One region of the Limnohabitans sp. 103DPR2 genome, then DNA from elsewhere that is predicted to be linked to it. Evidence: predicted binding sites of a transcription regulator. Region 1 holds the regulator's gene; the other holds the start of a gene.
The links. Region 1 encodes NrdR, which represses ribonucleotide reductase genes. Its sites were predicted from a motif close to CACNANATNTNGTG; they were not measured.
Positions count from the first base shown of each region.

Region 1 (4,410 bases):
AACGTAGACACTTTGCTGCACCGTGGCCCGACTGCCTGCGCCGGGATGCAGTTCATTCAGCTTGGCATCGACCATGACTTGAATGCGGTGGGGTGCATTGCGAACATCGCGGACCATGCGGACCTGCGATGCAGTCTGGTGCGTCCACTCAGGCAAAGGCAATTGGGTCAACGGCCACAGCGTGCACTGCCACTGAGGGGGTGCTTTGCCTGCAGGGCAGTGGATCGCCGCGCTGGACAACCAAATGCGTGCATCAGCTTCGAGGCTGTCTTTGCCGTAGGCTTGCTCTAGATGCGCCAAAGTTGTTTCTAAAAGGGCTTCCGAGTTGGCCAGTGCTTGGGCTGCATGCATTTGCTGATGACTGCGAAGCTTCTCGACATTAACCGCTTGCAAACAGAGCCAGCCCCACAAACCTGTGAGGATCAGCAGCACGGTGCTGGCCCAAAGTGTGGCTAAGCCGCGCTGGTGCATGACGCTGTTGTTGGGCGCGTGCGCGCATGCACATTGCGCATGCGAACATGTCGTTGCCAAGTGGCGGGTACGGGCTCTTGGGTGGCCTGACTCCTTATTTCAAGAGAGAGCAAGTCGCCTTGACTGTTGCTGTCAGCGTCACATTCCCATTGAAAATTAAGCGCCAAAATTTGCAAACTCCGGTTGTCATTCAAGCTGGTCCACACCGCGGGTTGACAAGAGGTTTGTGTTTGCAAAATGGTGCCGTTCAATCGAAAGCCACTGCATTCGTTGTTGTCGCGCAGGGCGTTGTCGTTGCGATTCACAGTGAACAATATTTGATGAGGGCTGATCTGCAGATCTTTGGCTTCACCTTGAAATTGTGCGCGCCGAAGGTCGTGCACCAAGGTGTCCATCAAGGCGCGAAGTTCTTGCTGGGTTTGGCTGCGCTGCACAATGTGCCGATCGCTGCGCCATTGCAATGCAGCCCAGGTACTGGCGGCTGCAAGCAGGCTCAAACCCAAAGTCAGGCCTAAGAGCAGGTTCACCATGGCCAGCACCGCCCTGGATCTGAATTTTGGAGCTTGCTAGTGCGTTGCACAATGCCCTCTGCGTCCCAACGCAAACTGATGACAAGACACGGTTCATCACGCGCTTGCAAGCCAACGGCAGTTGCCTGCAATTCAAAACTTTGTGCGTTGGCGTTTTGCACCTTGAGTGTGTAGTGTCCTGCCGTTGACGTAGCGTTGGGCCAAGACAATTCCGACAAGGTGCTGGCGTATTGCGTGTGCAAACCGCGCCACTGCAATTGACGCAGGTGCAATTGTTCCAATGCGTTGTGGGCATCTTGCCGCCGAGTTTTGAGCCATTGCTGTTCAAGGCTTGGCAATGCAATCCCTAACAAGATGGCCAGCAGCGCGATGCTCAAGACGGATTCAATCAGCGTGAAGCCTTGAAGCTGAGGTTTGTTGCTTGGATGCATGTGTGAAGCATCTCTCAAACGGAAGACGCAAGGCTCACAAGTGCTTGCAGACAACGCGTGATGTGGGGCGATGCAATGGCGCAGCCAACTGTGCAAAGCACCATCCTGCCATGTCACAATTTTCGAATCAAAGAGGCCACAGTTTGCTAGACACGCTGTTTGTACTTTTCATTGTGGTTTTATTGTGTGGTGTGGCGGCTTCCGCCCTGCAGGGCTTGCAAACCAGCGCCCACCTTCAAACCGCTGCACAAGATTTGCACAGTGCCGTTCTAACAAGCAGAACCCAAGCCTTGCGTTTGGAAAAGCGCGTCACGCTGTGTGCAGCGGCCAAAAGTACAACGAGCAACTCGGCACTTGGCAGTGGTAGCACTTTGCTGCGCTGTCATGTGAGCAGCGATGGCCCTTTTGCCAACGTGTGGCGCCAAGGTTGGTTGATGTTTGAGGATGACAACAACAACGGCATTTGGGATGAAGGGGAGCTGCGCTTGGCGCAGCACGAAACTTTGCATCGCACTGTTTCAGCCAGTGGCAATGCCACGGTCAATCGTTTTATCTCGTTTGGTGCGAGTGGCCGCAGTTTGGCTTTGAATAGCGCATTTCAAGCGGGCACCTTAACGGTCTGTGAGCGGCAAACAAAGAACAGCACTGGCTGGCGCGTGGTGGTCAATGCGGTGGGTCGTCCGCGCCTGGAGAAATTGTTGATCGAGGATTGCCCGGGCTAATGAGCCCCTGCACTGGCGCGGCAAGAAGCTTACGAACCTGCCAGTCTTGGCGATGACTGTGTAGAAAATTAAAGTGAAATTACTTGCTAACTTCGTCTACCAACAATTTGAAATCGTCGATGTCTTCGAAACTGCGGTACACGCTGGCAAATCGAACGTAGGCCACTTTGTCGAGTTTCTTCAGCTCGCGCATCACCAACTCACCAATTTTGTTGGATGCAATTTCGCGTTGCGCTAAGTTCAGTAGCTTTTCTTCAATGCGCTCAATGGCCGAGTCGACTTGTTCGGTACTGACGGGACGTTTGCGCAAGGCCAAGTTCATGCTGGCGCGCAACTTCACGCGTTCGTACTCAATTCGGCGACCATCTTTTTTAACGATGGCCGGAAAAGTAACTTCCGGGCGCTCGTAGGTGGTGAAGCGTTTTTCGCACGCCGCGCATTGGCGGCGGCGGCGAATCAGGTCGCCATCTTCAGCCAGCCGCGTCTCCACCACTTGGGTGTCGTTGTGGCTGCAGAAGGGGCACTTCATTTGTAAACAGGGAAACGGGCGGTCAAGGCGTTGACCTTGGCGCGAACGGCTTCAATGTTGGCGGGATCGTTTGGATTGTCGAGCACATCGGCAATGAGGTGAGCCGTGATGCGCGCTTCTTCATCCTTGAAGCCACGCGTGGTCATGGCGGGTGTGCCAATGCGCACGCCGCTGGTGACCATGGGTTTCTCGGGGTCGTTGGGAATCGAGTTTTTGTTGATGGTCATGTGCGCTTGGCCCAGGGCGGCCTCGGCCACTTTGCCGGTAATGCCTTTGGAGCGCAGGTCGACCAACATCACGTGGCTTTGTGTGCCGCCGCTCACAATGCGCAAGCCGCGTTGGGTGAGAACTTCTGCCACGATTTGGGCATTCTTCACCACTTGTGCTTGATACGCCTTGAACTCAGGTGCCATGGCTTCTTTGAAAGCCACAGCCTTGGCTGCAATGACGTGCATGAGCGGGCCGCCTTGCAGGCCAGGGAAGATGGCGCTGTTGATGGCTTTTTCGTGCTCGGCCTTCATCAAGATGATGCCGCCGCGAGGGCCGCGCAAGCTCTTGTGGGTGGTGGATGTGACCACGTCGGCGTGGGGCACAGGGTTGGGGTACACACCGGCGGCAATGAGGCCTGCGTAGTGCGCCATGTCGACCAAGAAAATGGCACCTACATCTTTGGCCACTTTGGCAAAGCGAGCAAAGTCAATGTGCAGGCTGTAGGCCGAAGCGCCGGCAATGATCAGCTTGGGTTTGGTTTCGTGCGCCTTCTTTTCCATGGCGTCGTAGTCAATGGCTTCGTTGGCATCGAGGCCGTAGCTCACCACGTTGAACCACTTGCCGCTCATGTTGAGGGGCATGCCGTGCGTGAGGTGACCGCCTTCTGCCAAGCTCATGCCCATGATGGTGTCGCCAGGCTTCAAGAAAGCCAAGAACACCGCTTCGTTGGCGGAGGCGCCGCAATGGGGTTGCACGTTGGCAGCTTCTGCGCCAAAAATTTGTTTGATGCGGTCGATGGCCAATTGCTCGGCGATGTCGACATATTCGCAGCCGCCGTAATAGCGCTTGCCTGGGTAGCCTTCAGCGTATTTGTTGGTGAGCTGAGAGCCTTGCGCGGCCATGACGGCGGGCGAAGCATAGTTCTCGCTGGCGATCAGCTCGATGTGGTGCTCTTGGCGAGCGTTTTCGGCTTGAATGGCCGCAAAAATTTCGGGATCGGTTTGTTCAATCAGAATGTTTCTTGAATACATGGCAGGCCTTCAAATGATGGTTCCTTGCTGCGCTGGAAGAAAAGTTCCAACATGGCATGGGCTGCCCAGGCGAACGGCTGAAACCTTGTGCCACAACACCTGCGCAAGGTGCACGCTCCCCAGTGGTTTTAAGAGGGGCAAAGCCCTTTCGTATCCACGTCAGAGGCTGGGGGCATTGAATGCCAACACCAGGCTCCTATCGCCAGTTGCGTACCCCTAGAGTGTAGCCTAGGAGAGGGCCTGGGGAGGGGCTTATTTGGCCGCTTTTGGCCCGCTCGATTTGACGGGGGCTGGGGGCTTTGGAAGGGCGTCTTTGAGGCGGTTTTGCTCGGCCTGGACCCGCGCAATGTAGTCTGTTTCAAGTGAAATTGACTCTTCCCCAGCCTTGTAAAGGCGCAGGCCTTCAACCAAACTGCCCGACTGGTTGATGCATTCCTTCAAAATTTTGACGCCAATGCGCAAATTGGTTTTGGGGTCAAAAATGGC
Region 1 is NZ_CP011834.1:2,315,599-2,320,008, reverse strand. Features, by position in the region: gene L103DPR2_RS11100 (hypothetical protein) at 1-471, opposite strand, end outside; gene L103DPR2_RS11095 (hypothetical protein) at 453-1,001, opposite strand; gene L103DPR2_RS11090 (type IV pilin protein) at 995-1,432, opposite strand; gene L103DPR2_RS11085 (GspH/FimT family pseudopilin) at 1,543-2,154, shown strand; gene nrdR (transcriptional regulator NrdR) at 2,234-2,683, opposite strand; gene glyA (serine hydroxymethyltransferase) at 2,680-3,924, opposite strand; ZMP/ZTP riboswitch at 3,981-4,144, opposite strand; gene L103DPR2_RS11070 (lytic transglycosylase domain-containing protein) at 4,177-4,410, opposite strand, start outside.

Region 2 (4,410 bases), 490 kb from region 1:
CCGAACCCAAGTTGCACACCGCTGTTTCGGTGTCGCTGGTGTTCAAGGTGATCTCGGTGCACAAGTTAGAGGAGTGCACCACGCCAGCATGCTGCTGAGGTGAACGAATGTTGCAAGCATCTTTGAAAGTGATCCAAGGATGGCCTGTTTCGAACAGCATGGAGAGCATTTTGCGCCACAGGTCGTTGGCCTGGATGGTGCGGCTGGGCTTGATTTCGCCGGCGGCAGCTTTTTGCTCGTAAGCCACGTAGGCTTTTTCGAACTCAACGCCAAACTTGTCGTGCAAATCGGGGCAATCGGAAGGCGAGAACAAAGTCCAAGTGCCTTTTTCCATGACACGGCGCATGAACAAGTCGGGGATCCAGTTGGCGGTGTTCATGTCGTGCGTGCGGCGGCGGTCGTCGCCGGTGTTCTTGCGCAGTTCCAGGAACTCTTCAATGTCGAGGTGCCAAGTTTCGAGGTAAGTACAGACCGCACCTTTGCGCTTGCCGCCTTGGTTGACCGCCACAGCGGTGTCGTTGACCACTTTGAGGAAAGGCACCACGCCTTGTGATTCGCCATTGGTGCCCTTGATGTGGCTGCCCAAAGCACGAACGCGCGTCCAGTCGTTTCCCAAGCCGCCTGCAAATTTAGACAGCAAAGCGTTTTCTTTGATGGACTCGTAGATGCCGTCGAGGTCGTCAGGCACCGTGGTGAGGTAGCAGCTGGACAGCTGTGAGCGCAAACCTGCGCTGTTAAACAGTGTGGGGGTGCTGGACATGAAGTCGAATGAAGACAGGACTTCGTAGAACTCGATGGCGCGGGCTTCGCGGTCGGCTTCGTTCAGGGCCAGGCCCATGGCGACGCGCATGAAGAAAGACTGGGGCAACTCGATGCGTGTTTTGCGAACGTGCAAGAAGTAGCGGTCGTACAAAGTTTGCAGGCCGAGGTAATCGAACTGCAGATCGCGCTCGGCTTTCAGGGCTGTGGCCAGCTTGCGCAGGTCAAATTGCAGGAGTTTTTCGTCGAGCAAGCCGTTGTCGACACCCTTTTTGATGTAGCCAGGGAAGTAGTCCACATAGTGAGAAGCCATGTCCTTCAAGAGCACCTCTTGGCCCAAAACTTCTTTGGCAATGGTGTGCATTAAGAGACGGGCTGTGACGTAGGTGTAGTCAGGATCCTTTTCGATCAGGGTGCGAGACGCCAAGATGGACGCCTTGTAAACCTCTTCCATGGGCACGCCGTCGTAGAGGTTGCGCATGGTTTCGGCCACGATGGGATCGGGATGGACGTCTTGGCCCAAACCGTGGCAAGCATTGACGATGAGGCCTTGCAAATAGTTGACGTCGAGGGGCACGCGCTGGCCGCCGTCCAAAACGTGCAAGGTGGGGTGGGCACTGACCGCGGCTTTTTCTTCTTTGACTTGGGCGCGTTCTTGGGTGCGACGTTCACGGTAGAGCACATAGGCACGAGCGACTTCGTGGTTGCTGCTGCGCATCAGGCCCAGCTCAACTTGGTCTTGCACGTCTTCAATGTGGAAGGTGCCGCCACCAGGACGTGAGCGCATCAGGGCGCGCACCACGTTTTGGGTGAGGCCGTCCACCACTTCTCGCACGCTGGCAGAAGCCGCACCTTGCGTACCGTGAACCGCCAAAAAGGCTTTCATCAAGGCAACCGCAATTTTGTTCGGCTCGAAGGGCACCACAGCGCCATTGCGGCGAATGATTTGGTAGTTGGCCAAAGCATGGGGTGCCGCAGCCGATGCGGTGGATGCATCGTTGGCACCCAAGAAGCCTTGGGGGTTCGATGTCGGATTTAGCTCAATTTGCATAGCGTTCTCTGTGGTCAGTGTCGGTTCAAAATTCTGGTTGGCTGCAGCCTTGCGGGGGCTTGGTTGAGCAGTCAAACGGGGTCGTCAAAGTGGCTTGTTTTCTGGTATTTCACCGAACAGTGTCTTTGGCGTTGGGACACTATATCTGGGGTCTGGGGTGAATTCAAGCCACTAGGGGTAGTGTACAGGCTAGCTTGGGTGCCTACAAACTTCTTGACAAAGGAGAGCGCATTTGTCCAACAAAAAAAGAGCAAATTTGGGGCATCAAAACGATGCCTTGAAATGCGCATCAAATCAGTCTGTTTGAATGGCCAATGAGGGCTGGCGTGCTTTGGCTTGCATTTGCTTGCGCAAAGCCTTGCAAATTCAAGGATTTGAGAATTCCCCTGATTTCACAAGTGACAAGCATGCGCCTGCTTGGTGCAAAAAAAAGTGCCTCAAGGGCACTCCAAATATTTTTGGATATTCAAAAATATTTTCAAAATTCGGGAAAGTACTGAGGCGGCCACGCGACATTTTTTTGCAACAGTGCCCAATCAAATCCAGGTCCTGGATCTTTTTTGCGACCCGGCGCGATGTGTTCGTGACCGGCCAGATACGCGATGGGGTATTGTTGTTTCAAGGCTTGGCATAGCTGCGTCAAACTGTCGTATTGGGCGGCTTCAAAAGTTTCACCTTCCAGGCCCTCCAGTTCAATGCCAATGGAGTCGTCGTTGCAGTTGCCGCGGCCACGGTAATGTGAAGCGCCGGCATGCCATGCACGGTCGTCACAACTGACGAACTGCCAGACTTTGCCTTGCCGCTCAATGAAGAAATGCGCAGACACTTCCAGGCCGCGAATGCTTTGAAAGTAAGGGTGTGCGTCCCAATCCAGTTGGTTGGTGAACAACTGTTGCACAGCTTGTGTGCCGTACTCACCCGGTGGCAAGCTGATGGAGTGAACCACGATCAAATCGATCTTGGCTTGCGCTGGCCGCGCGCCATGGTTGGGTGACACACATTTCTCAGCCGCTTGGCACCAGCCGTTTTGCCATTGATCGAAGCGCATGGTGTGGGCGTCGTGAGGGATGAAGGGCTGTTTAGACCCGGGTGTCCGAGGCGGCTTGGCAATGCACCTGAGAGCAGTAAATGCCGCGCTGCCCTTGCACCATGTCAGCCGCGGGCATGTGCACACCGCATTGGGTGCATGCCTGCATGGGGCTGGGCTCTGAGGTGGGGGGAGTGGGGGCTGGATGGGTTTCGGCGGACTTGGACTTGCGCTCGTTCAAGGCATTCAAGCGGTTTCTGCGCCACAGCCAAACCGCAAACAAAATCGTCAGCAGGAACAGCAGAATTTTCAAAGGCTGCGCCCCAAAACGACTTCCAGCACAAAACGCGAGCCCGCATAAGCCAACAGCAGCAGCGCGGCGCCCGAGTAAAGTACGCGAACAGCACGTCGGCCGCGCCAGCCAAATTGATGTCTGCCCAGCAGCAAGGCGCCAAAGGTGAGCCAGGACAGGATGGAGAAGACAGTTTTATGGTCCCATTTCCAATGCGCGCCCGCTGCACCATAGAGCTGCTCGCCAAAAGCAAAGCCCGCAATGAGGGTGAGGGTGAGCAGAACAAAGCCCAGCATCACAAATCGGAACATGAGCCGCTCTAGCGTGAGCAAGGGCAAGCCACTTTGGTTTTCATTGCCTTGTCGGATTTCAATTTCGGCGCTGGTCATGAGTGCTGCATGAATGACGGCCGCGGCAAACATGCCATAGGAGGCAATGCCCAAAGCCCAGTGCAGGGGTAGCCAAATGGAGGCGGTGACTTGAAGTGCATGACCAGGAAACACCCAAGCCAGTGCCACAGCGGCGCTGCCCAAGGCCGCCATGGTCCAACGCGCTTTCAATTGCGGGAAGTATTGGGTTTCGACGGCGTAGGCTGTGAGAACCCACCAAACCGTGACGGACAAAGCGGGGGCAAAGCCAAAGCGCGGTGTTTCACCCAAGAGGCCAATGCCAATGGTGGCGCCATGCAAGAGCCAAGCGAGCCACAAATAGCGGCGTGCCAAGCTGGGGCCCATTCGATCTGCCGTGATGGCGGGAATGGCATAAGCGATGGCAGTTAAAAGCGTCAACCACATCGCCAAATCAGATGGACTGGCTAAAATCATGCTTCCTAGTTTAGCGTTTTGAGCCCTTGCAATCTGGCAATCGGCGCAAAACCTAGCGGTTTATGAGAAATTTTCCCTATGGCTTCCGCCCTCACCGACAAACTCTCGCAACTTGTTAAGCAAATCAGTGGTCAAGCGCGGATCACGGAGTCCAATGTCACGGACATGCTGCGCGAGGTTCGCATGGCCTTGCTGGAGGCTGATGTGGCCTTGCCGGTGGTGCGCGATTTCATTGCCCGTGTGAAAGAAAAAGCCTTGGGGCAAGAGGTGCTGGGCTCCTTAAAGCCTGGCCAAGCCTTGGTGGCCATCGTGAACCGCGAGTTGGCTGCCACCATGGGCGAAGGTGTGGCCGATATCAACTTGGCAGCGCAACCGCCTGCTGTGATTTTGATGGCAGGTTTGCAAGGTGCCGGTAAAACCACCACCACCGCCAAGTTGGCCAAGCACCTGATTGAAA
Region 2 is NZ_CP011834.1:2,804,200-2,808,609, reverse strand. Features, by position in the region: gene L103DPR2_RS13555 (ribonucleoside-diphosphate reductase subunit alpha) at 1-1,810, opposite strand, end outside; gene ampD (1,6-anhydro-N-acetylmuramyl-L-alanine amidase AmpD) at 2,289-2,858, opposite strand; gene L103DPR2_RS13545 (PP0621 family protein) at 2,890-3,150, opposite strand; gene L103DPR2_RS13540 (cytochrome C assembly family protein) at 3,147-3,953, opposite strand; gene ffh (signal recognition particle protein) at 4,032-4,410, shown strand, end outside.
Region 2: a site for NrdR is predicted at 1,948-1,961, ahead of L103DPR2_RS13555 (ribonucleoside-diphosphate reductase subunit alpha). Genes of this name have one in related genera too.